DNA from 3 places in the Arthrobacter sp. 01T425 genome. Region 1 is predicted to be linked to each of the others. Evidence: predicted binding sites of a transcription regulator. Region 1 holds the regulator's gene; each other region holds the start of a gene.
What was found. Region 1 encodes LexA, which represses DNA repair genes until DNA is damaged. Its sites were predicted from a motif close to TCGAACANNTGTTCGA; they were not measured.
Positions count from the first base shown of each region.

Region 1 (7,542 bases):
GGAAGGCTGTGGTTTCTGTCTCAGTGCCGGCGGTGACGCGCAGGTGCCCCGGAATACCGACGTCGCGGATGAGGACACCGGCGTCCAGCATGCGCTGCCAAACCTCATGGGGGTTCTCGAGGCCGCCGAAGAACACGTAGTTGGAATCAGACGCGGCCGGGGTCAAGCCCAACCGCGTCAGTTCCGACACGATCCGGTCGCGCTGGCGCTTGATGTCCTCGACGTCCGCCATGAGCGCCTCCCGGTGGCGCAGGGCAGCCAGGGCCGCAGCCTGGGTGATAGCGGAGAGGTGGTAAGGGAGACGGACCAGGCGCAGGGCGTCAGCGACCTCCGGGGCCGCGGCCATGTAGCCGAGCCGCGCACCCGCGAGGGCGAAGGCCTTGCTCATGGTGCGCGAGACGATGAGCCGCTCCCGGCCAGGCAGCAGGGTGAGGGCACTGGGCGTGCCGTCGTGGGCGAACTCGTGATAGGCCTCGTCAACGATCACGATGGTCTGGCTGGCCTCGCCGGCGTCATAGACTGCCTCGACCACATCAAGGCCCAGCCCCGTGCCGGTGGGGTTGTTTGGGGAGCAGAGGAAGACAATGTTGGGCTGAAGCTCGCGGACTTGCTGTGCCGCCGATTCCGCGCTGAGCCCATAGTCGGACGCGCGGACCCCGACGACGTACTCCGTGTCCGTGCCGGAGGCCAGCAGCGGGTACATCGAATACGTGGGAGGGAACCCGAGGGCCGTCCGGCCAGGGCCTCCGAAGGCCTGGAGGATTTGCTGAAGGACTTCGTTGGAACCATTCGCGGCCCAGATGTTCTCCGCGTCCAGTCCATGGCCAAGGTATTCGGCGAGGGCTTCGCGCAATTCGGTGAATTCGCGGTCCGGATAGCGGTTCAGCCCGGCAGCGGCGGCGCTCACGGCCTCGGTAATCGCGGCGCGGACATCGGCCGGGACCCCATGGGTGTTCTCGTTGACGTTGAGCAGGATGGGGACGTCCAGCTGCGGCGCGCCATACGGTCGCAGGCCACGCAGATTGGTTCGGAGGGGCAGTCGGTTGAGGCGCTCAAGCTGGTCAGTCACGTGACCAGTTTAAGTGGTAGCGGGACGGGCGCTGAAACTGTGACGCCCGCGACGGCACCCGGGGGTGGCTACTTGGACGGGACAAACAGTTGCTGGCCCGGCATCACACGCGCGGCGTCCAGATTGTTCAACTGCACGATATCGGCCACAACATCGCGGGGATCGCGCTCCGGGGCCACCGACCCGGCAATGGCCCAGAGGGACTCCCCCGGTTGGACTGTGACGGATACGGTCGGCGTCACCGAGAGCTGGTCTGCGGAATCTGCCGCTTTCGCGGGAGCGTTGAGGAATCCGCTGAAGGACAGGATGAACGCCGCCAGCAGAATCAGGGGGACGCCGAAAAAGACGAAGCGTCCGCGCCGGGTGAGCCGAAGCGGCGGCTGCTTGGTCCGGCCGCCGGAAACCGCGGCGGCGGCTCCTTGCTGCGCCCGCGACGGCGCGGAGCCGCGGCGCCTGGCGTTGAGCGGGTACACGTTGCCGTGACTGGAACCGCTTTGGGCGAGGCCGCCGTGTCCGATGCTGCCGTGTCCGATGCTGCGGCGATCCGCTGCGCCACCCGGACCAACACCACGGTGGCGGGTCGTGACGCCCTGAATGTTAGTGCCGTCAAACGCGCTTGAAACTGACATGAACTGAGCCCTCCTGGACCATAAGTTGCCGCCCGGCGTACTCACGTACTCGCCGCCAACCGGCCGAACCTTCGAACATAGAACCGAACATTGCCTGCGAACCCAGATCGTCGGAATCGAACACATATTCGAATCTTACTTGTTCTGTTTTAGCACTTACTAACGAACGATGTCGAGACTCGCTAGAACAAATGTTTGAAAAAGGTCTGCGGCTGGCCTATTTTTGAGGGACAGGACAACCACTTTCGAACGCCCACTTTCGAACTACCAGTGGGAATTCATTCGTAGTTGATCAGCAGGGTCTGACATTTCAGGCCGGAAGTTCCCGGTGACAGCAGCCACGGCAGCCGGGCGGAACGGAAAGGCGTTGGCGAACATGGCAGCACAAGCCACCGGCGGCAGGGCCACCCCACGGAGCCCGCAGCCCGCCCGGGCCCCCAAGAGCCTCACCGTCCGGCAAAAGAAAATCCTGGAGACCATCCAGCGGTCCGTCACGGACAAGGGCTACCCGCCGTCCATGCGCGAAATCGGCGACACCGTCGGTCTCGCCAGCCTGTCGAGCGTGACCCACCAGCTCTCCCAACTGGAAAAGCTCGGCTACCTGCGGCGTGATCCGAAGCGGCCCCGGGCCATGGAAGTGCTCATGCCGCTGACCCTGGACGAGGGGGCCACGCCGATATCTGGTATCGAGAAGTCCAGCCCCTTGCGGGCCGTCGGCGGCCTGTCGGTAACCGAGCTCGCCAGCGCCACTGACACGGCAATGGTGCCGTTCGTCGGACGCATCGCCGCCGGCGGGCCGATCCTCGCGGACCAGGTGGTGGAGGACGTCATGCCGCTGCCCCGCCAACTCGTGGGCCATGGCGAACTCTTCATGCTCAAGGTGGCCGGCGACTCGATGATCGACGCCGCCATCTGCGACGGCGACTGGGTGGTTGTCCGCCGCCAGGGTGATGCCGTGAACGGCGATATCGTCGCCGCCCTGCTGGACGACGAAGCCACGGTCAAGACCTTCCGCCAGCGGGACGGCCACACGTGGCTGTTGCCGCAAAACACCCAGTACGAGCCCATCCTGGGCGACCACGCCGTCATCATGGGCAAGGTCGTATCGGTACTGCGCTCCCTCTAAACTGCGCTCGCTCTAAACTGCGCTCGCTCTAAACTGCGCTCCCCTTAGCCATCCCGGGCCATGCCGCCAGTTCGGAGCGGCCACCCCGCGGCGGATTTCCGGCGCAGGGTGACGGCCCCGGTTTGGGACTTAAGCTTTCGCGGAGTCTTTCGCCAGGCGCTTCAGGGCTGCCATGGCTATCGATGAATCGGTGGTGGGCCAGAACGGCGGCAGCGCGGCGCGCAGGAAGCCGCCGTAACGCTCCGTGGAGAGCCGCGAATCCAGCACTGCCACCACGCCCTTATCCGAGGTCGAGCGGATCAGCCGTCCGGCGCCCTGCGCGAGGCGGATGGCGGCGTGCGTGGCCGAGACGGCCATGAAGCCATTGCCGCCGGACTGGGCCACGGCCCGCGAACGTGCCGTCATCAGCGGGTCGTCCGGCCGCGGGAAGGGAATCCGGTCGATGACCACCAGCCGGCAGGACACGCCAGGGACGTCGACGCCCTGCCAGAGGGACATGGTGCCGAACAAACACGTGTCAGGTTCGTCGGCAAACTGCCGCACGAGCGCCGTCATGGTCGACTCCCCCTGGCACAGGATGCTGAGGCCCAGCCGGGGCCGCATGGCCTCGGCTGCTTCCTCTGCGGCGCGCCGCGAGGAGAACAGGCACAGGGCGCCTCCGCCGGAGGCGCGGATCAGCTTCTCGAGTTCGTCCAGGGCCTCGGGGGACGTTCCGCGGCCGGGTTTGGGCAGGTGCCTGGCTACGTAGAGGATGCCCTGCTTCGGGTAGTCGAACGGGGAGCCGACGTCGACGCCGGTCCAGCTCGGGGCGCCGTTGCCAACCAGGCCCAGGCCGCCGGCGGCGGGTTCGAAGGCAGCGCCGATGGCCAGTGTGGCCGAGGTCAGGATGACGGTGTGGTCCGCGAACAGGCCCTCGCGCAACCGCCCTGCGACGCTCAGCGGGGCAACGTTGATCAACGCCGGCGCGCTCTCGTCCGGCTGGGAGTAGCCCTGCGCCGGGTCGAAGCTGCTGTTGCGGGAGAACCACACGACTTCGCGGTTTTCGCGCGCGGCCAGGAGGCGTTCACAGAGCTCCAGGATGACCATGAGGCGCGAGCGGGCCAGCTGCCGTCCGCCGTCCGCCGACACGGAGCTGTCCCCCTTGGAATCGGACAGGGCGGCGCGGCACGCGTCGCGCAGTTGGTCGATGCAGTCCAGCTGCTCGCTGTTCAGGCCGTTGGGCATCAGCCCGCTGGGGACGCCGTCGATGGCGAGCTCCAGGTGGGCGGCGGCATTGTTCAGCGCATCCACGGTGATGCCCGTGTGCTTCCGGGCCCCGGACGCGGCGGCGTGCACCATCGCCACGGAGAGCTGGCCCGAGACCGCGCCCGTGACGCGGTCCTGAAGTTCGTGTGCTTCATCCACCACGACGACGTCGTACTCGGGCAGCACCGCCAGGCCTTCGAAGGCACTGACGGCGAGCATGGCGTGGTTGGTGACCACGACGTCGGCATCGGCGGCGTTCTGCCGTGCCAGTTCGCTGAAGCATTCGGCCGCGAGCGGGCATTTCTGCGCGCCGAGGCACTCCATGGAGGTGACCGAGACCTGGCGCCAGGCCCGGTCCGTGACGCCCGGCATGAGCTCGTCGCGGTCCCCCGTGGCGGTCTCCTCGGCCCATTCGCGCAGCCGGACAACTTCCTTGCCCAGCTGGGAGGACGGCCCGCCAAGTGCGGCGGCGAAGTGCGGCACGGACGTGTCCTCGCCGAGGGAAAACAGCTGTCCCTCGGAAGGTTCTTCGGACGGAAAGCCGCCCTCGAGTTTGTGCCGGCAGACGTAGTTGGACCGGCCCTTGACCAGGGCGACCTTGACGGGCCGCTCCAGGGCAGGGGTGATGGTCTTGAGCAGCCTGGGCAGGTCCCGGCCCACAATCTGCGTTTGCAGTGCCAGGGTGGCGGTGGAGACCAGGGTGGGTTTGTTGCTGGTCAGCGAATGCGCGATCAGCGGAATCAGGTAGGCCAGCGACTTGCCGGTGCCGGTGCCGGCCTGGACCAGCAGGTGATCGCCGCTGTCTATCGCGCGCGCCACCTGCCGGGCCATTTCGTGCTGGCCATCGCGGCTCTGCCCGCCCATGCCGGACACGGCACGGTCGAGCAGCTTAACAACAAACTCCTCGCCGGCCGCGCCGGCAACCGAACCGGCGCCGGTGTCGGCGTCGGCCGGCCCAGCGTCAGCTGGTTCGGCGTCGGTCCTGGTCACCTCAGCCTCAGTCATTGCTGATGAAGGGATCCAGTTCGGCGGCGAGTCCTTCACGCACCATCACCACGGCACGGGTCCCGGTTTCCTCGTGGTCGAGGCTGAGGATCTCGGCGTCGCTCTCGTGGAGCTTGCTGATCAGATCCCCGCGGTTGTACGGGATGAGCAGTTCAAGCTTCACGCTGGGCCGCGGAATGCCGTCACTGATGGCCTTGAGCAGTTCCGGAATGCCTTCGCCGGTGCGGGCCGAGACCACCACGTGGCGCGGCTCGCGCTGCTTGAGCCGTTCGACCACGAACGGGTCAGCGGCGTCGGCCTTGTTCAGGACAATGATTTCCGGAACCTTGCGCGCGTCGACTTCGCTGAAGACCGTCCGGACAGCCGCGATCTGGCCTTCCGGATCCGGGTGCGAGACGTCCACGACATGCAGGATCAGGTCAGAGTCGGCGACCTCTTCCAGCGTGGAGCGGAATGCCTCCACGAGCTGGGTGGGCAGGGAACGGACAAAGCCCACGGTGTCGGCCAGGGTGTATCCCAGCCCGTCAGCGGTTTCGGCCTTGCGGACGGTGGGGTCCAGGGTGGCGAACAGGGCGTTTTCCACCAGCACCCCCGCGTCGGTCAGCCGGTTCAGCAGCGAGGACTTCCCGGCGTTGGTGTACCCGGCGATGGCGACAGAGGGCACGGCATTACGGCGGCGGTTGGCGCGCTTCGTTTCCCGGGCAGGCTTCATGGCGGCGATTTCGCGCCGCAGCTTGGCCATCCGGGTGCGGATCCGGCGGCGGTCCAGTTCGATCTTGGTCTCACCGGGACCACGCGAGCCCATGCCGGCACCGGCGCCGCCCACCTGGCCACCGGCCTGGCGGGACATCGATTCACCCCAGCCGCGCAGGCGCGGGAGCAGGTATTCGAGCTGGGCGAGCTCCACCTGCGCCTTGCCTTCACGGCTCTTGGCGTGCTGGGCGAAGATGTCCAGGATCAGCGCTGTACGGTCAATGACCTTGACCTTGACGATGTCCTCCAGCCCGCGCCGCTGGGACGGGGCCAATTCGGCGTCGACGACGACGGTGTCGGCGCCGGTGGACATCACGATGGCTTTCAGTTCCTGTGCCTTGCCGGAGCCGAGGAAAGTCCCGGGATCGGGCTTGGCGCGCCGCTGGACGAGCCCGTCGAGGACCTCGGAGCCGGCCGTCTCAGCGAGGGCGGCAAGTTCGCGCAGGGAGTTCTCGGCGTCCGCGAGGGTGCCCTCGGTCCAGAGCCCGGCCAGGACGACGCGCTCAAGGCGCAACTGCCGGTATTCGACCTCGGTGACGTCTTCGAGTTCGGTGGACAGGCCGGCCTTGCGGCGCAGTGCGTGCCGTTCCTCAAGGTCCTGCTGGTCGCCGTCGAAGTTGGTGTACACCTCGTCCAGGCGGGAGATGGCCTGCGCCTTGCCGAGCACCGACGTCGGGCTGCTGGTACCAGCACCGGAGGCGGTGCCATGGCCGGTGCCGGTGCCGCGGCCGGGGGCGGGGGTGTCCTTGGAAAGGATCCGGTCGATTACAGCTTGAATCTCTTCAGGGCTCATGTCCTGGGCTGCTGAATCGGGTCCGGTGTTGGGGTGGCTGGTCATGGTCTCCTTTAAAGGTTCGGCACTTTCAGAATAGTGCCGATTGTTGCTCTGTGGGGCGGTATTCGCGCTGGGCTGACGGCGGGGGGTCATGCGGGCCTCCTGGAATGCCCGCGGCAACGGCGCCGGGGCGGGGCTGGTTCTGTGCGGAGCGGTGGCTGGGTGAAAATAGAGGCGGCTACGGCGCCTGGCTGCGGGGACACTGGCTGTGTGGGCGGTGCCGGTGCAAAACACGGTGAGGTAGGTGCCTCCGCCACGCCGGGCCCGGGAGCGGGCCAGGGAGCACGGTGCCTGGGAAGATGGTTGGATTCCAAGTGGTGCGGGCGCCCGCGGGTGAGAAAACTCACCCCTGCAATGGCGCACTCAGCGGAAGGCGTTTACCTGCGTCGCTACGGAGTCCCTCGGCGTCCCTGACAAGGACGGGACGGGACCCGTGCCGGCTACTTGGAGATCAAGATCATGTTTTGTAGCGTAGCAGACGCCGGCGCTCCCACCCGGTTTCCCATACGGGCTGGCCGCGAACTAATCTGGCCCATTATGGAGTCTGCACACTATTTCAGCGCCCAGCCGGCCGGGCCCTTTACCCGTAAGCCGCTCACTGTGGATCTTGCCGGTGAGACGCGCCGGCTGCAGACGTCCTCCGGGATCTTCAGCCCGGACGGGATCGACAAGGGAACGGCCGTGCTGCTGGCCGACGTCCCGGCGCCGTCGCCGCAGGGCAACCTGCTGGATATCGGCTGCGGCTGGGGACCGATCGCCCTGACCATGGCCCTGCGGGCACCGCACGCCCAGGTCTACGCGGTGGACGTGAACGAACGCTGCGTGACCCTGACCAATGAAAACGCCGGGCTGTTGGGGCTGCACAACGTATCCGCCAGCA
Region 1 is NZ_JBFTPY010000020.1:53,537-61,078, forward strand. Features, by position in the region: gene AC1DNG_RS18640 (histidinol-phosphate transaminase) at 1-1,069, opposite strand, end outside; gene AC1DNG_RS18645 (LysM peptidoglycan-binding domain-containing protein) at 1,138-1,542, opposite strand; gene lexA (transcriptional repressor LexA) at 2,075-2,824, shown strand; gene AC1DNG_RS18655 (ATP-dependent DNA helicase) at 2,954-5,074, opposite strand; gene hflX (GTPase HflX) at 5,067-6,665, opposite strand; gene AC1DNG_RS18665 (class I SAM-dependent methyltransferase) at 7,200-7,542, shown strand, end outside.

Region 2 (7,542 bases), on a different contig from region 1:
ACTGGACTGCTGGCCGGTCGGGCCGTCGGCGTCAGCCTGGACCAGATCGGGCGCGACCAGGCGGCTCTGACCGGAGACCGGCTCGCGGCCGTGCCCGTAGTCGGGGTGGTGTCGAGCCCTCTTGAGCGTTGTCAGCAGACCGCCCAGCTCATCCTCGATCGCCAGGCTGGCACGCCGTACGCGCCGGTCGATCTCGATCTCACCGAGTGCGATTACGGCCAGTGGCAGGGCCGCACGCTCAGTGATCTCGCGACCGAGGATTTGTGGCCGGTTGTGCAGTCGCAACCGTCCGCCGTCGTCTTTCCCGGCGGTGAATCCATGGCCGCGATGCAGGCTCGGTCGGTGGCAGCGATTCGACGCCACGATGCAGCCTTCGAAGCCGAGTACGGGCCAGGGGCCGTGTGGGTGGCGGTGAGTCACGGCGACATCATCAAGTCAATCCTCGCCGACGCGCTCGGCATGCACCTTGACCTGTTCCAGCGTATTAACGTGGGCCCCGCCTCCGTATCGATCGTGCGCTACGGCGCTAGTCGGCCGAGCGTCTACGCGACCAACACCGACGCGGGTGACCTGTCGTGGCTGTCGAACGGCATCCACTCTGGCGATGCGCCGGTGGGCGGCGGTGCAGGGCAAAAGGCGCCATGAACCTCATGTGCCTAAAATACTGACATGCCTACACGTGTTCACGAGTTTGCCTGGCCTGATCGAATCGTCGTCGGCACCATTGGCCTTCCAGGGGCGCGCACGTTCTACCTGCAGGTGCGCGCAGGGACGCAGATCGTGAGTATTGCCCTGGAGAAGCAGCAGTCGGCTCTGCTCGCGGAGAAGATCGACGAAATTCTCGACCAGCTCATCACCGTCGAGGGCAACCCCTTCAGCGTTCCCACGAGCACTCCCCTTGAACTTGTCGACAATGACCAGCTCGAGGCCGTTCAGGAGCAGTTTCGCACCGGCGCCATGAGCTTAGGTTGGGACCCAACCACGGCCCAGGTCGTAATTGAGGCCTACCCCATCACCGACGTCGATGCTGATGCTGATGCTGATGACAACGAGGAACCGCTTGATGAGGGCGGCGCTAACGAGTCCGAAATGCTGCTGGTGCGAATGCCGGTCGGCACCGCCCGCGCATTCGCCAAGCGCACCCGTGAGATCGTGGGCGCCGGGCGTCCGACGTGCCCGCTCTGCGGTTACCCCATAGACGCCGACGGGCACATCTGCACCCTTCCCGAGGTCTGATGCCAGCGCCGGACCTAGTGACCGCCGAGCTGACGCTCACCGGCCGCATCACGAGGGCTTCAAACGCTACATTTCTGGGCAGCATCGGCGACGTGGTGGTCGTCTATAAGCCGATAGCAGGCGAAAGTCCGCTGTGGGATTTTCCCCACGGCACCCTGGCTCACCGGGAGGTGGCCGCCTACCTGGTCTCGCAAGTCTTAGGCTGGGACGTGGTGCCGCGCACCTGCCTGCGCGATGGTCCTTTGGGCGAAGGAATGGTGCAGCTCTGGCAGGAGCAAGACCCCGCCCAAAGCGCCGTGAACCTGGTCGCGACGGACCAGGTGCCGGAGACGGGCTGGAAACATGTTCTCGAGGGACGGGATGAGAACGGACGGATGGTCGCCCTCGTTCACGAAGACTCGCCAGCGCTCAGACGCATGGCGGTGTTCGACATGGTCGTCAACAACGCCGACCGCAAAGGCGACCACATTCTTGCCATGACGGACGGACACCGGCACGGCGTGGACCATGGGCTCACCTTTCACCGTGACCACAAGCTGCGCACGGTGCTGTGGGGATGGCTGGGAGACGCTCTGACCGCCGAGGAACGCGACGGCATCGATCGTGTCAGCGAAGGACTGCACGGTGGGCTGGGCCGAAACCTGGCGGACTTGCTCAGCGCCGAAGAAATCGCATCGCTCGCCGCGCGCTGCGCACGGTTGCGCTTGGCAGGGCGGTTTCCGGCTCCGAGCGGTGAGATGTCGGCGGTGCCCTGGCCGCTGTTCTAAGGGAATTGCGGCTCAACTGTCAAAATTTGGCTGCCCATACGCCGATAACAGCGCCTACGCTCAACCAAGCCCGCAGGCCCCACCTTCCGCAGACGACGCGCCGAGCGTCCCATATACAGCACCCCTTCAGTCAGGTGTTGCGATGTTGAGGAGAAACCGCGCTGCCCACGCAGCCGAGGGATATGGGCAGAGTCCAACTTTTGTCGGCCCATCCGGCTACACTGAATGTATCGAACATATATTCGAATAAGGGTGTGTTGTGGGCGTTGTTGTCGGTCCCCGCGTGATAGACGCGGGCATGTCGTTGCTGTCGGTGCTGATCTCTCCGGTCCCCGTCGCGGCCGGGTATCCATCGCCGGCGCAGGACTACTTTGATGGGCGGATTGACCTGAACGAGCATCTGATCAAGGACATCACCAGCACGTACGTCGTGCGGGTCTCCGGAGACTCGATGGAACGCGCCGGCATCAGCGACGGGGATGAACTGATCGTCAACCGGGCCCTGGAACCCAAGGACGGGTCCGTAGTCATAGCCGTCCTGGACGGAGAATTGACCATCAAGCGGCTGCGGATCACGGCCGCCGGCGTCGTGCTGCAGGCGGAGAATCCGTCCTACCCGGACATCCGCGTTCCGTCCGTGTCGGATCTGGTCATCTGGGGCGTCGCGACCCGCTGCCTGCACCATGTTTGAGGCACACCATGTCTAAGCCCTCCCCGATGCGGCGGATGCCGCAGATCGCGCACGTGGATGTGAACTGCTTCTACGCCTCGGCCGAGCGGGCATTCGACCCGTCCCTCGAAGGCCGGCCCGTCGTCGTACTGTCCAACAACGACGGGTGCGCCGTCACCCGGTCCCCGGAAGCCAAGGCTCTCGGCATCGGCCTCGGTGAACCATGGTTCAAACTCGCCCCGCGGGCGAAGGAGTGGGGACTTGTTGCCCTCTCGAGCAACTACGAGCTTTACGGGGACATCAGCGCCCGGGTGATGGAACTGCTGGGCCGCTACAGCGCTTGGTTGGAGGTTTACAGCATCGACGAGGCCTTCCTGGGCGTCAAAGGCGCGCAGGAGGACCTGCTGGTCCTGGGCCAGACCATGAAGGCAGCCGTGCGGCGCAACGTGGGGGTTCCGGTCTGCATCGGGATCGCCGGGACCAAGACCCTCGCGAAACTGGCCAACAAATGGGCAAAGCACAACCCGGCCTTCGACGGGGTCTGCCACTGGGACTCCGTGCCCGCCGCCACCAGAGAAGCGCTGATGGGCCGGCTGTCTGTGATCGAAATCTGGGGCGTCGCGACGCGCCTGACCAAACGCCTCAACGCCTTAGGGCTTCAGTCCATCCTTGACCTGTCCCGGGCCGACCCGGTGATGATCCGGGACCGCTTCTCCGTGGTCATGATGCGCACCGTCCTGGAGCTGCAGGGCACGCCGTGCATCCCGATGGAGGAAGAACGGATCGGCCGGGACCAGCTCATCTTCTCTCGCTCCTTCGCCACCCCCATCACCACCGCCGCCGGCATGCGGCAGGTCCTGTCCGTCTACGGCCAGCAGGCATCGGCACGGCTGGCCAAATACAGCCTCCAGGCCAAGGTCCTCACCGCCTTCGCCGGCACCTCGCACTTCAACCCGAACGACACCTCCTACCCCTCGGTGTGCGTGCCGCTGCCGATGCCCACCGCCGATCCCGTCCTGCTCACCCGGGCCGCCCACGCCCTCCTGCCCCACATCCAGGAAGGCATCAAATACGCCCGGGCCGGCATCATGGTCACCGACCTGCGGCCCACCGGCAACCAGGCACCGCTGGCCCTGTTCCAAAATCCGCACGAGGAACGCCACATCGGAACCCTCCTGGAAGATGTGACCCGCCGATACGGGCGCGGCTCCATCGGCCTCGGCCACGCCGGCATACGGGGCGGGCCGGACTGGACCATGAAACGGGACATGCTCTCCCCCCGCTACACCACCCATTGGGACGAACTCCCCCTCGTCAAAGCCGCCTAACGCCAACACGCCCCCGCAGCACCGCACCACGAAAGACCACCCCCATGACCCTCAGCACCGAAAACCCCACACGAACCCTTGACCTTCAAGTACGGCTCGACCCGGCAGGCAAGCCCCTTGCCATCCGGCACGACGGACGGATCTGGCTTGTCGATCCGGCCACCGAATCCCGGCACTGGATCGGCGGTGACGCCGGGCGGGGCACCCGATGCACGGCCGCCGCTGGCGCCAACCCGGCCGGTACCGAATACTGGCGCGTCGAGGCCCGGCTGGGGGCTAATTCAGCGCTGCGCACCTTCACGCTGCGCCGGAATCCACGCTCCGTCCAGTGGCTCCTGGACGACATCAGCGACGGCGGCTAGGCAACGGTGACACTGCACCGTCAGCCGATCAACGACCAGACCTGGGCGGGGATCAGGGAAGAATTCACGCTGCCCGCTCTGGAACAGGTCCGCCGCCGCCTCGCCGAACTGATGGACGACCCCGACCCTGTAATGCAGCAGCTCGTCCGCGTCTTCATCGACGACGGCACGTTCTGCCCGGGATTCCAATTCGTCGCCGGCGGCCACCTCCACCCGACCGTCGTCGACCTCTTCCAGCGCGCCATAGAACTGAAGGTTCCGCACAACTACTTCACGGCCTGGATGGTTACACCCTGCCGGGAACTCGGCGGGTCCCGCCCCGTTGACCATCTGAAAAGCGGCCGCGCTCCCCTGTTTCGCGCGCTGGAATCCCACCGCTGGCAGTAGAGGCCGGCCCGCGAACCGACGTCCAACGGTTCCGCTGATCAGTCCGGCCCGGGATGCATTGAGTCACACGCGGGAATCGCAGCTGCCCTGCCGTTGGTAGTCTTTAGCCCACCATCCCTTTCCGCCCGACACTTGAGGTGCGAACCATGATCCCGACGACTCCCACTCCGGGCACTGTCCTTCTGGCCGGCGCCACCGGCGATCTCGGCGGGCGTATCCTGCAGAATTTGGTCGCCCTGGGGGCCACCGTTCGGGTCCTGACACGGCCTGGGACCAGCACGGAGCGCATTGCGCCGCTCCGCGCCCAAGGCGTCGAAGTGATCCAGGCGGGCTACGACGATCCGGTGGCCCTCCGAAGGGCCTGCGCGGATGTTGACTGCGTAGTCTCCGCGATCAACGGCGTGGACAGCGCAATTTTCGACGCCCAATCGCGCTTGCTGGAGGCGGCGGCCGCGGTGGGCGTACCGCGTTTCATCCCTTCCGATTACTCCATCGATTACCGCGGAATCCGCCCCCGAAGCAACCGGAACTTGCAGTTCCGCCGAGACTTTGCACAGCGGCTGGATGCCACCGAAATCCGGGCCACGTCCATCCTCAATGGCGCCTTCACCGACATGCTCTCCGGGCAGGCCCCCATGATCCTGTTCTCCCGGCGTCGGGTGCTCTTCTGGTCCGACGCCGACCAGGTGCTCGACTTCACCACGAAGGATGACACTGCCTCCTACACCGCCGCCGCCGCCCTCGACGAGCGGGCGCCCCGCGTCCTTCAGATCGCCGGAGACCAGGTCACGGCAAGGACCCTGGCAGCCACCATGTCCGACCTGACCGGAACGCAATTCGGGCTCCTCTACGCGGGCAGCGTCGGCTCCTTGACTGCTATGAGCCGGGCCGTCAAAGCCCTCATGCCGGCCTCTGACAAGCCGTTCCCGCCGTGGCAGGGCATGCAGTACTTCGCCAGCATGTTCAGCGGCGACGCGACCCTGAACTACGTCAGCAACGACCGGTACGGGAGCCGGACGTGGACCACCGCCCGGGACGTCCTGGACCAGCACGTGCAGCAGAGCTCACCGGCCCCGGTCCCCTAGCCTGGGGGTTGTTGCACGGACAAGCCCCGAACCCCTAGGGTTCGGATCATGGCCGCGCCCGGGGGACCCGCTCGTTATGGATTGCACACGACGCCGACACTGCTGTCCGTAGTATGCCTCGCCGTCGTCGCGCTAACCGCGGCCTGCGCGTCAACTTTCCCACTCAGCACGTCGGCAGGCGAGCAAACCGTCACCAAACCGCCCGCCGCCACGGCCGCACCATCGACGGGCGCCGGACTGTCACCAGGCATGACCCTCGCCCCGGCTCCGCCGATTCCGCCTGCCCCCGGGCACGGTTTAGATGAATGCCGGCCACAGCGTGCAGAGAAAGTCGTAGGCAATGGAGCGCTGGAGTGCCAGTACTTCACATCCGGTTCCATGACGCCGGCTTCTGTGCCCCGTGATCCGGGAATGAGCTCCGGCGATTACGCGGTACGGTTCGGCAGCGTTGGCGGCCGCACGGTGATGTCCGTGCGTATCCCCTGCGCTTCGTATGCGGTCACGGTCAGCATTGCCGGCGAAACGATCACGCCGGATGTGGGGACACTGGAAAGTTCCCTGGGCACGTGCAACTTCCCGTGGGACCAGGAACAGGCGCGGATGAAACGATACCTTCAGGCTCCGTTTCAGTTTGCACAGCGGGAGACTGGAATCGTGCTGCACAACCCGGAATGGGGAATCACCCTCTTCCGGACCCCCTACTCGGCCGGCCGATCCCCCGGTCCCGCCTAAGGGGCGCCAGGCGTGCCGCGGGAGGGGTGCGAGGCTGAGGGCCCGCGGGAATAAGAACCGCCGCTACCATGTTCGTTTCCGGTGTGAAGAACATCGGATTCCTGTCCTTCGGCCACTGGACCGACCACCCGGATTCCGGCACGCGCACCGCGTCGGACGCGCTGTTGCAGGCGATCGACCTCGCGGTCGCGGCCGAGGAGCTGGGTGCGGACGGCGCCTACTTCCGAGTCCACCACTTCGCGCAGCAATACGCCTCCCCGTTCCCGCTGCTCGCCGCGATCGGGGCCCGGACAAGCCGCATCGAGATCGGCACCGGCGTGATCGACATGCGCTACGAGAACCCGCTCTACATGGCAGAAGACGCTGGCGCGGCCGACCTGATCGCGGGCGGCCGGCTGCAGCTGGGCATCAGCAGGGGTTCACCCGAGCAGGTCATCGACGGATGGCGTTACTTCGGCTTCGCCCCCGCCGAGGGCGAGTCGGACGCCGACATGGGTCGCAGGCACGCCGAGCGTCTGCTCGAGGTGCTCACTGGCAAGGGCTTTGCGGCGCCGAACCCCCGCCCGATGTTCCCGAACCCTCCGGGCCTGCTGCGCGTGGAGCCGCACTCGGGGGGCCTGCGCGAGCGCATCTGGTGGGGCTCCGGCTCGAACGCCACGGCCATCTGGGCGGCGAAGCTCGGCATGAACCTGCAGAGCTCCACGCTCAAGGATGATGAGAGCGGCAAGCCCTTCCACGTCCAGCAGGCCGAGCAGATCGAGCTCTACCGGCAGGCCTGGAAGGAGGCGGGGCACGAGCGGGAGCCGCGCGTCTCGGTCAGCCGCAGCATCTTCGCGCTGACGGACGAGCGCGACTGGCAATACTTCGCCCGCGACCGCCACAGCTCCGACCAGGTGGGCAACATCGACGAGAAAACGCGCGCGGTCTTTGGCCGCTCCTACGCCGGTGCCCCGGACGAGCTGGCCGCGAAGCTGG
Region 2 is NZ_JBFTPY010000001.1:462,219-469,760, reverse strand. Features, by position in the region: gene AC1DNG_RS02310 (histidine phosphatase family protein) at 1-645, shown strand, start outside; gene AC1DNG_RS02305 (DUF3090 domain-containing protein) at 670-1,236, shown strand; gene AC1DNG_RS02300 (SCO1664 family protein) at 1,236-2,003, shown strand; gene AC1DNG_RS02295 (LexA family protein) at 2,263-2,694, shown strand; gene AC1DNG_RS02290 (Y-family DNA polymerase) at 2,703-4,001, shown strand; gene AC1DNG_RS02285 (hypothetical protein) at 4,046-4,363, shown strand; gene AC1DNG_RS02280 (hypothetical protein) at 4,370-4,750, shown strand; gene AC1DNG_RS02275 (NmrA family NAD(P)-binding protein) at 4,897-5,835, shown strand; gene AC1DNG_RS02270 (hypothetical protein) at 6,247-6,567, shown strand; gene AC1DNG_RS02265 (LLM class flavin-dependent oxidoreductase) at 6,636-7,542, shown strand, end outside.
Region 2: the regulator LexA is predicted to act here: its motif matches at 2,234-2,249, upstream of AC1DNG_RS02295 (LexA family protein).

Region 3 (7,542 bases), on a different contig from region 1:
GTGGGCGTCGTCCTGGGTCATGCCCCGGACGCGGGTCAGGCCGTGCACCACGCCGGACTTCTCGTAACGGTAGACCGAGCCGAACTCGAAGAGCCGCAGCGGCAGTTCGCGGTAGGAGCGGCCGCGGGACCGGAAGATCAGGTTGTGCATGGGGCAGTTCATCGGCTTGAGGTAGTAGTCCTGGCCGGGCTTGCGCACGGTGCCGTCCTCGTTCAGTTCCGCGTCGATGTGCATTGCCGGGAACATGCCCTCGCGGTACCAGTCCAGGTGGCCGGAGACTTCGTAGAGGTGGCCCTTGGTGATGTGCGGGGTGTAGACGAAGTCGTAGCCGGCATCGACGTGGCGCTGGCGGGAGTAGTCCTCCATGGCCTTGCGGATAATGCCGCCCTTGGGGTGGAAGACCGGCAGACCGGAGCCGAGCTCGTCCGGGAAGGAGAACAGGTCCAGTTCCGCGCCGAGCTTGCGGTGGTCGCGGCGCTCGGCCTCGGCAATGCGCTCCTGGTAGGCCTTGAGCGCGTCCTTGGTGGGCCAGGCGGTGCCGTAGATGCGCTGCAGCTGCTGGTTGTTCTGGTTGCCCAGCCAGTAGGCGGCCGAGGAGCGGGTCAGGGCAAAGGCGTTGGAGATCAGCTTGGTGTTCGGCAGGTGCGGGCCGCGGCACAGATCGCACCAGATGCTGTCGCCGCTCTTGCGGTCCACGTTGTCGTAAATGGTGATGTCGCCGGCGCCGACCTCGACGTTGACGCCCTCGCCGGCCTCGGCGGCGTCATTCTTCCTGCCCAGCAGTTCGAGCTTGTAGGGCTCGTCCTTCATCGCTTCGCGGGCCTCGTCCTCGGACACCACGCGGCGAACGAACTTCTGGTTCTGGTTGATGATCTTCTGCATCATCTTTTCGAGCTGGCGGAGGTCTTCCGGGGTGAACGGTTCCGCGACGTCGAAGTCGAAGTAGAAGCCGTCCGTGATGTAGGGGCCGATGCCGAGCTTGGCGTCGGGGCGCAGCTGCTGCACGGCCTGGGCCATGACGTGGGCCGTGGAGTGGCGCAGGACGTTGAGCCCGTCCGGGGAATCAATGGTGACGGCCTCGACATTGGCGTCCTCGGGAAGGGGCTGGTCCAGGTCCTTCAACTCGCCGTTAACGCGGGCCACAACGACGTCGCGGCGCTCAAAGAAGAGTTCCGCGCCGGTGGTCCCGGTAGTCACCTTGGTCTCTTCGCCGTCGACGAGAAGGGTGATCTGCTGGGCATCTGACACGGGTGTCTCCTATTCAAAGTTAAGGCTTCGTAGCTTGTGGCGTACGGGGACCACAGCCAGCCTCGTCCATGCTATCGGTTTCTCCAGAGGCCAACCAACGCGCCACGAGCGAGCCGCACCGCCGGCCGGTCAGCCGCCCAGCCCGGTGATGGCGAGGTTCCTGCTGATCCCGTCCAGGGGGCTGGACAGGGGGCCGGACAGGTAAGGCTCCTTCCGGCCGGCGGCGCCGGGAGCCGATGCCGGAAACGGGAGGGTCTCCGGGCGGCTGAGGTCCCAGGCCATGGAGGCGCTGATGCTGATCCCCCGCGGCCCGGTCCGGCGGGTGGTGCCGCGGATCAGGAGCAGGCGGGTGCCGAACAGCAAGGGTCCGGACTGCTCCTGCGCCTCGTGGAAGAACACCGAATCCACACAGCCCGTGCCGTCGTCGACGCTGATGAACACCACACGCCGGCCGCCCCTCATGGGCGGGGTCTGGGTGGCCACCCGGACCCCGGCCACCAGCACCTCCGTGCCGTTGCGCAGTCCCAGCAGCTTGTCCGCGGTGGTGACGCCCAGCCGGTCCAGCAGCGGGCGGTGGCTGGTCATGAGGTGCTCGCTGACGTCCACAGCCATCAGGTCCAGTTCCGCGCGGACGTTATCCACCATGCTGGGTGCGGGCAGTGCCGCCTTGAGGTTCGTCAACTCCACGTCCCCCAGCGGCAACGCCAGCTGGCCCTCAATGACTTCCACGCCCTTCCGGAGGGGGCGGGCCTGTAGTTTTTGCAGGTGCTGAACCAGATCCGCCCGGTTGGCTTCTCCCCCGGACGCCCGGTGCAGCGAATCGAAGGCGCCCAGCTGGGCCAGTCGCTGGATGCTGGGCCGGCTGAGCCGCGACCTGGCCCGCAGGTCCGCCAGGGAGTCGTAGGGCTGGCCGGCCACAATCCGTTTCAGCTCGGCGCCGGAGAGCCCGAAGATACCGTTCAGGCTCAGCCGGATGCCCAGCCTGCCCCGGTCCGGCCCGGATTGCACCCGCTCCACCCGGTACTCGGCCTGGCTCCGGTTGATGTCGAGGGGAAGGATGGGGATCCCCAGCCGGCGGGCCTCGGCCACGAGCAGGCGTTTGGGGTACATTCCGGGGTCGTGTTCCCACAGCCCGGCGAGGAAGGCCTCCGGGTGGTGTGCCTTGAGCCAGGCCGACTGGTAGGTGGGCACGGCGAAGGCGGCTCCGTGGGCCTTGCAGAACCCGAAGCTGCCAAAGGCCTTCAGCGTGCCCCAGACCTTGTCCACCACCTCGGGACTGTAATTCCGGGCCCGCGCCTCCTTCCGGAAAAACTCCTCCACCCTGGCTTCCAACACGTCGTTGCCCAGCGCACGGCGGAACTCGTCGGCCCTCGCCAGCCCGCACCCGGTCATGACGTCGAAGGTCTTGAGGATTTGTTCGTGGAAGACCGTGACCCCGTGGGTTTCCTGAAGGACAGGTTTGAGGTCCGGGTGCGGGTAGACCTCGGGAGCGAATCCGTGCCGGTGCTCCAGGAAGGGCCGGACCATGTCGGATTTCATCGGACCCGGGCGGAACAGGGAAATGTCGATAATGAGGTCGTTGAACTCCCGGGGGGCCAACTTGCCGATCAGTTCGCGCTGGCCAGGGGACTCGATCTGGAAGCAGCCCAGGGTGTGGGTGCTGCGGATCAGCTCAAAGGTGGGTTCGTCGTCGAGCGGGACCGCATTGAGGTCGATGTGACCGTCCTCGGCGATGTAGTCCGGGCCCGTCCCGTCCGGCCCGGCCGGATGCGCGCCGGCGGCCACCACCTCGGCCTTGGACGGGTGGAGCCGGATCACTTCCCGGACGGCGAAGGCCATGGCGCTCTGCATCCGGACGCCAAGGACATCGAGTTTCAGCATGCCCATGGGGTCCATGTCGTGCTTGTCGAACTGGCTCATGGGCAGGCCCAGGCCGCTGGGCTGCACGGGGGTGCGGTCCAGCAGGGTGGCGTCGCCGAGGATGACGCCGCACGGGTGCATGGAGATGTGGCGGGGCAGCCGGTCCAGCCGCTCCGTGAGGTCCACCAGCAGGTCCAGCTGCTGGTTCTCGGAGAAGCCTCGCTGCTCCACCCGGTCCGCGAATTCCTTCAGCTCGGGTTTCTCCACGAGGGCTTCGCGGAAGTGCCGGGCCGAGAACCGCCACAGCTGCTTGGCGATTTCCCCGACCTCGCTGTCGTCCATGCCCAGGGCCAGGCCGGCATCGCGCACGGCACCGCGAGCGCGGTACCCGTTCTGCATGCTCATCAGCGTGACGCGTTCGGCGCCGAAGCGCTCAAAGATCTTCCGGTAGACGTTGTGCCGTTCGGCGCTTTCGACGTCGATGTCTATATCCGGCAGCGTGGCACGGTCGCGGGAGAGGAAGCGTTCAAAGATGAGGTCGTGCTCGAGCGGGTTCACCTGGCTGATGTCGATCAGGTAGTTGACCAGGCTGGAGGCGCCCGAACCGCGCGCGGCCGCCCGGATGCCCAGGGCCAGGATCATCCGGGAGACCTCTGCGACGGTCAGGAAGTACGAGGCGAAACCCAGCGAGTCGATGATCCGGAGCTCATGCTCCAGCCTGGCCCGCAGCTGCTGTTCCCGCTGCCCGGAAATGCCCGGGAAGCGGCGGCCGATGCCGGCCTCACACCGCAGGGTCAGTTCGGCGAGCGCGTCGCCGTCGATCCCGATCACGGATGCCTCCGGGACCACGGGCTGTTTCCAGCCCATGTCGGCTTCCGGATCCATGCGGCAGCGGTCCGCGAGCGCCTCGGTCTGGGCCAGGAGCCGTTTGAGGTCCGCCGTGCCGTAGCCGGCGGCGTGGATGATCTCCTTGCCCAGCTGCAGCATCCGGGCCGCCGATTTGAGCCAGCCCTGCCCGTTGGGCTGCAGCAGCGGGGCAGCCGAGAGCTCGGGGAGGGATTTCAGTGTCCGGGCCGAGTCCAGCACATCGGCGGTGGCCGCGCCGTCCTCAGCCACGTACCGCACAGCGTTGCTCAGCACGGCGGGCACCCCGTGTTCTGCGGCGAGTTTGAGCATGCGCACCGCGTGGGCGGTGCTCAGCGGTTCCCCGGGCGGGCTGAGCTGGGACACAACCTCTGCCGCCAGCGTTCCGGGGGGCATGGCGTCCAGCCATCGTTTGAACAGGGTGCGGGGCCGCAGGTAGCGCCGGCCGCCCATGGCCCGGCCGACGTCGGAGTCCGGGCCGATCAGCACTGTCAGGACCGGCTTCAGGGTTTCCGGGTGCAGGGTGCGGGAGGCCAGTTCCGCCCGGGTGACGGCCACCGGCACTATTCCCCCGGCCTTGCCCGTGGTGCGGGCGTGGGCGTCGGAGATCAGCCGGCACAGCGCCCGGTAGCCGGCACCGTTGTTGTGTCCGTGCGCCAGCACGACGACGCGTCCCCCGAGCTGGGTGCGGTGGTCGCCGTCGTCGTCAAAGACTGCAAGGTCCACCCCGACGATTGCATCCAGCCCGGCTGCCATGCACGCCTTCAGGTGCTTGACGGTTCCGTACAGGCCGTCGCGGTCCGTGCAGCCCAGCGCGGTGGCGCCGTCAGCGGCGGCCGCGGCGGCAAGTTCCTCCGGCCAGGAGACGCCATAGTGGGCGCTGAACGCGGTGGAGACGTGCAGATGGGTGAAACTCATGCTGATTCGGGCTTCCGGAGGGGCTGCAGGGCGTCGTGGATCTTCAGGAGCCGCCACCGGCCGCTGCCGACATGCCGGGTCAGGTCAAGGGTGAGGGTGGAATCCGCGGCGTGATCCCCGGCCGCACGCACCTGGATCCGCCAGATCTCATGGTCCACCAGGCCCGGCCCGCTTCCGAGTGGCGCCCGGCGTTCCTCGGCCCACCATTGGCGGCGTTCGTACCAGCGGACGGGGTCCGCGCAGACCGTGTAGCGCCGGCCGGCCCAGTCGAGGCGCAGGGGCTGGCCCGAGGGCGTGCAGACGACATCCACGGACTCGCTGAAAATACCCACGTTGCCTCCCGACCCAGTCCGGGCTGGAGCCGGCCCAGTCCCCGCTTCGACTTCCTACGTCCATTCCGCTTCCGGCGCCCTCAGTTCCAGGCGCCATGATTTTATTCGAACATATCTTCGAATAAATTCAGTCTACGTCGGAGAGGCGACAAAACCCAGATCGGGGGTGGACTCACGCAGGCACAGGTAGCAGGATTGAGCCATGAGCTCCCATAACGCACTCCTGAAGCACGTAAGCATCGCCGCCAAGGATCCAACCTTGGTGGCGACTTTTGATATAGACGGAAACATCCCCGGCCAGGGCGCCTACGTGGTGGGGCTCTTGGCAGCCACCCCGGACTATTCCCACCAGCGCAGGATGGGGATCGAGTTCATGAACGGCGAAGCCGTGTCCTTCTACTGCTTCAGCCACGACGGCACCGAGGAAAATTTCGACCTCAAGGGGGTCGAACACTCCGGCAACACCATTACCGGCCATTTCCCGCTTACGACTGTGCTTGGCCTGCCCAAGGGCCATCTCATGACGGCCTTCAGCGATTGTGACGGCCGGGACTACCAGGCCAACGTGCCTGTCGAAGAAGCCCTCTAGACAACTTCTAGGAGCTGGACTTGTACACTTCCAGCTCGAGCGTGATGAAGGCATCGATCATCGCCCGGTAGGTCTTCTCGACAAGTTCGACGTCGATGTCCTTCTTTTCCGCCGTGGCGCGGACGTGTTCGATGACCCGCTCCACACGCCCGGGCGCACGGACCTCGGCGCTGTCCGCCTTGAGGGTCCCGGCGATCCGGATCAGCCGTTCCCGGCGCCCGATCAAGGACACGATCTGCTCGTCCACCTCGTCAACAGCCACCCGCACGGCGGCGAGCTGTTCGCGGTCGGCCTGGGCGGCCTTGTCGTCTGCGTGATTTGTGGGCATGTGCATGACAGTATCGAAAGATGCAGCCACGAGTCGACTTCATATCGCTAGGTGTCCGCAGTGTTGACGCCTCACGCCGCTTCTACGTCGATGGCCTCGGATGGCCGGTCCACCGGGAAGTCCCCGGGCAGGTGCTCTTCATCCAGGTCAACCACGGCCTCATCCTCTCGCTCTGGGACGCGGGTCAAATGCAGACCGAGGCGGCCACCGATGCCCCTGCCGGCATTGCGTGCATCACGCTCAGCCACAACCTGGCCGGCACGGCGGACGTCGACCGGGTGATGGCCGAAGCCGGGACCGCGGGGGCCCGCATCGTTGCGGCACCGAAGACCCAGCCCTGGGGCGGCTACACCGGCTACTTCGCCGATCCCGACGGCTACCGCTGGGAGGTCGCCTTCAACCCCGACTGGTCGGTCAACGGCGGCGGCAAAGTAACGCTCTGACTCAGGTAACCAGTGCCGCCCCGTGCCTTGACAGCCGCCAGACAGGCCGGCGTACCGCTAGAACAGGCTCCCCACCGGCTGGATGAGTTCCGGTGAGTCATTCCTGACGTTCCCGACGGCGGTGCCGACGGCGTCGATCGTCCAGCCTTCCGCGACGTCGTGCGCCCCGGCCCGGACCAGATCCACGAGCCCGGCCGCATCATCGGCCTGCGGGTCCAGCCACGTCTGCATGGTCTCGCGGTTCATGGGCAGCGGAACCCTGTCATGCAGCGCGGTCAGCTCGGCCAGCATTCCCCCGGCGTAGCCCTCCGGCGGCGAGTCGGTGGTCATGATCGAGGTCGAGAGCATCCAGCGCTCCGGGTCACCCTCTGCCTTGGACGGGTCCCGCCACCATTCATAGAGTCCCGCGAAGACAATGGGGCGTCCGTCCTTGGGATGGACGTAGTAGGGCTGCTTGGTGCGGCCCTCGCCCTTCCACTCGTAGTAGCCATCCGCCGGGACGGCGCAGCGACGGGCGCGGGTCGCTTTCCGGAAGGCGGGCTTCTCCAGCACGGTCTCGCTGCGGGCATTGATCATCTTGGACCCGATGCCCGGGTCCTTGGCCCAGGACGGCACCAGGCCCCAGCGCGCAATGTGCAGTTGGCGGACCGGTTCTCCCTCCACAAGCCGTTCGAGCAGGATCGGCACATCAGCCGTCGGGGCCACGTTCCACGACGGCGGAATCGCGATCTCATCCTCCAGCCCGGCATCGAATTCGGCCAGCAGGTCTCCGACGGCCCGGGCCATCACGTAGCGTCCACACATGGCATCAGCATGCCACCGCACCCATCCCATGTCATCCGCCGAGCCGCCTGAGCCCGCCGAGGTCGCCGGAAACGTACGAAGTCGCCGGAACTTTCCGGCGACTTCGCATCTTTACCGCGAATTCGCGTCGGACGGCGTAGGGGCCAGCGCTCTCTG
Region 3 is NZ_JBFTPY010000001.1:250,749-258,290, reverse strand. Features, by position in the region: gene thrS (threonine--tRNA ligase) at 1-1,248, opposite strand, end outside; gene AC1DNG_RS01255 (DNA polymerase III subunit alpha) at 1,378-4,890, opposite strand; gene AC1DNG_RS01250 (DUF6504 family protein) at 4,887-5,222, opposite strand; gene AC1DNG_RS01245 (hypothetical protein) at 5,425-5,811, shown strand; gene AC1DNG_RS01240 (chorismate mutase) at 5,819-6,145, opposite strand; gene AC1DNG_RS01235 (VOC family protein) at 6,160-6,582, shown strand; gene AC1DNG_RS01230 (SOS response-associated peptidase) at 6,640-7,386, opposite strand.
Region 3: the regulator LexA is predicted to act here: its motif matches at 5,328-5,343, upstream of AC1DNG_RS01250 (DUF6504 family protein).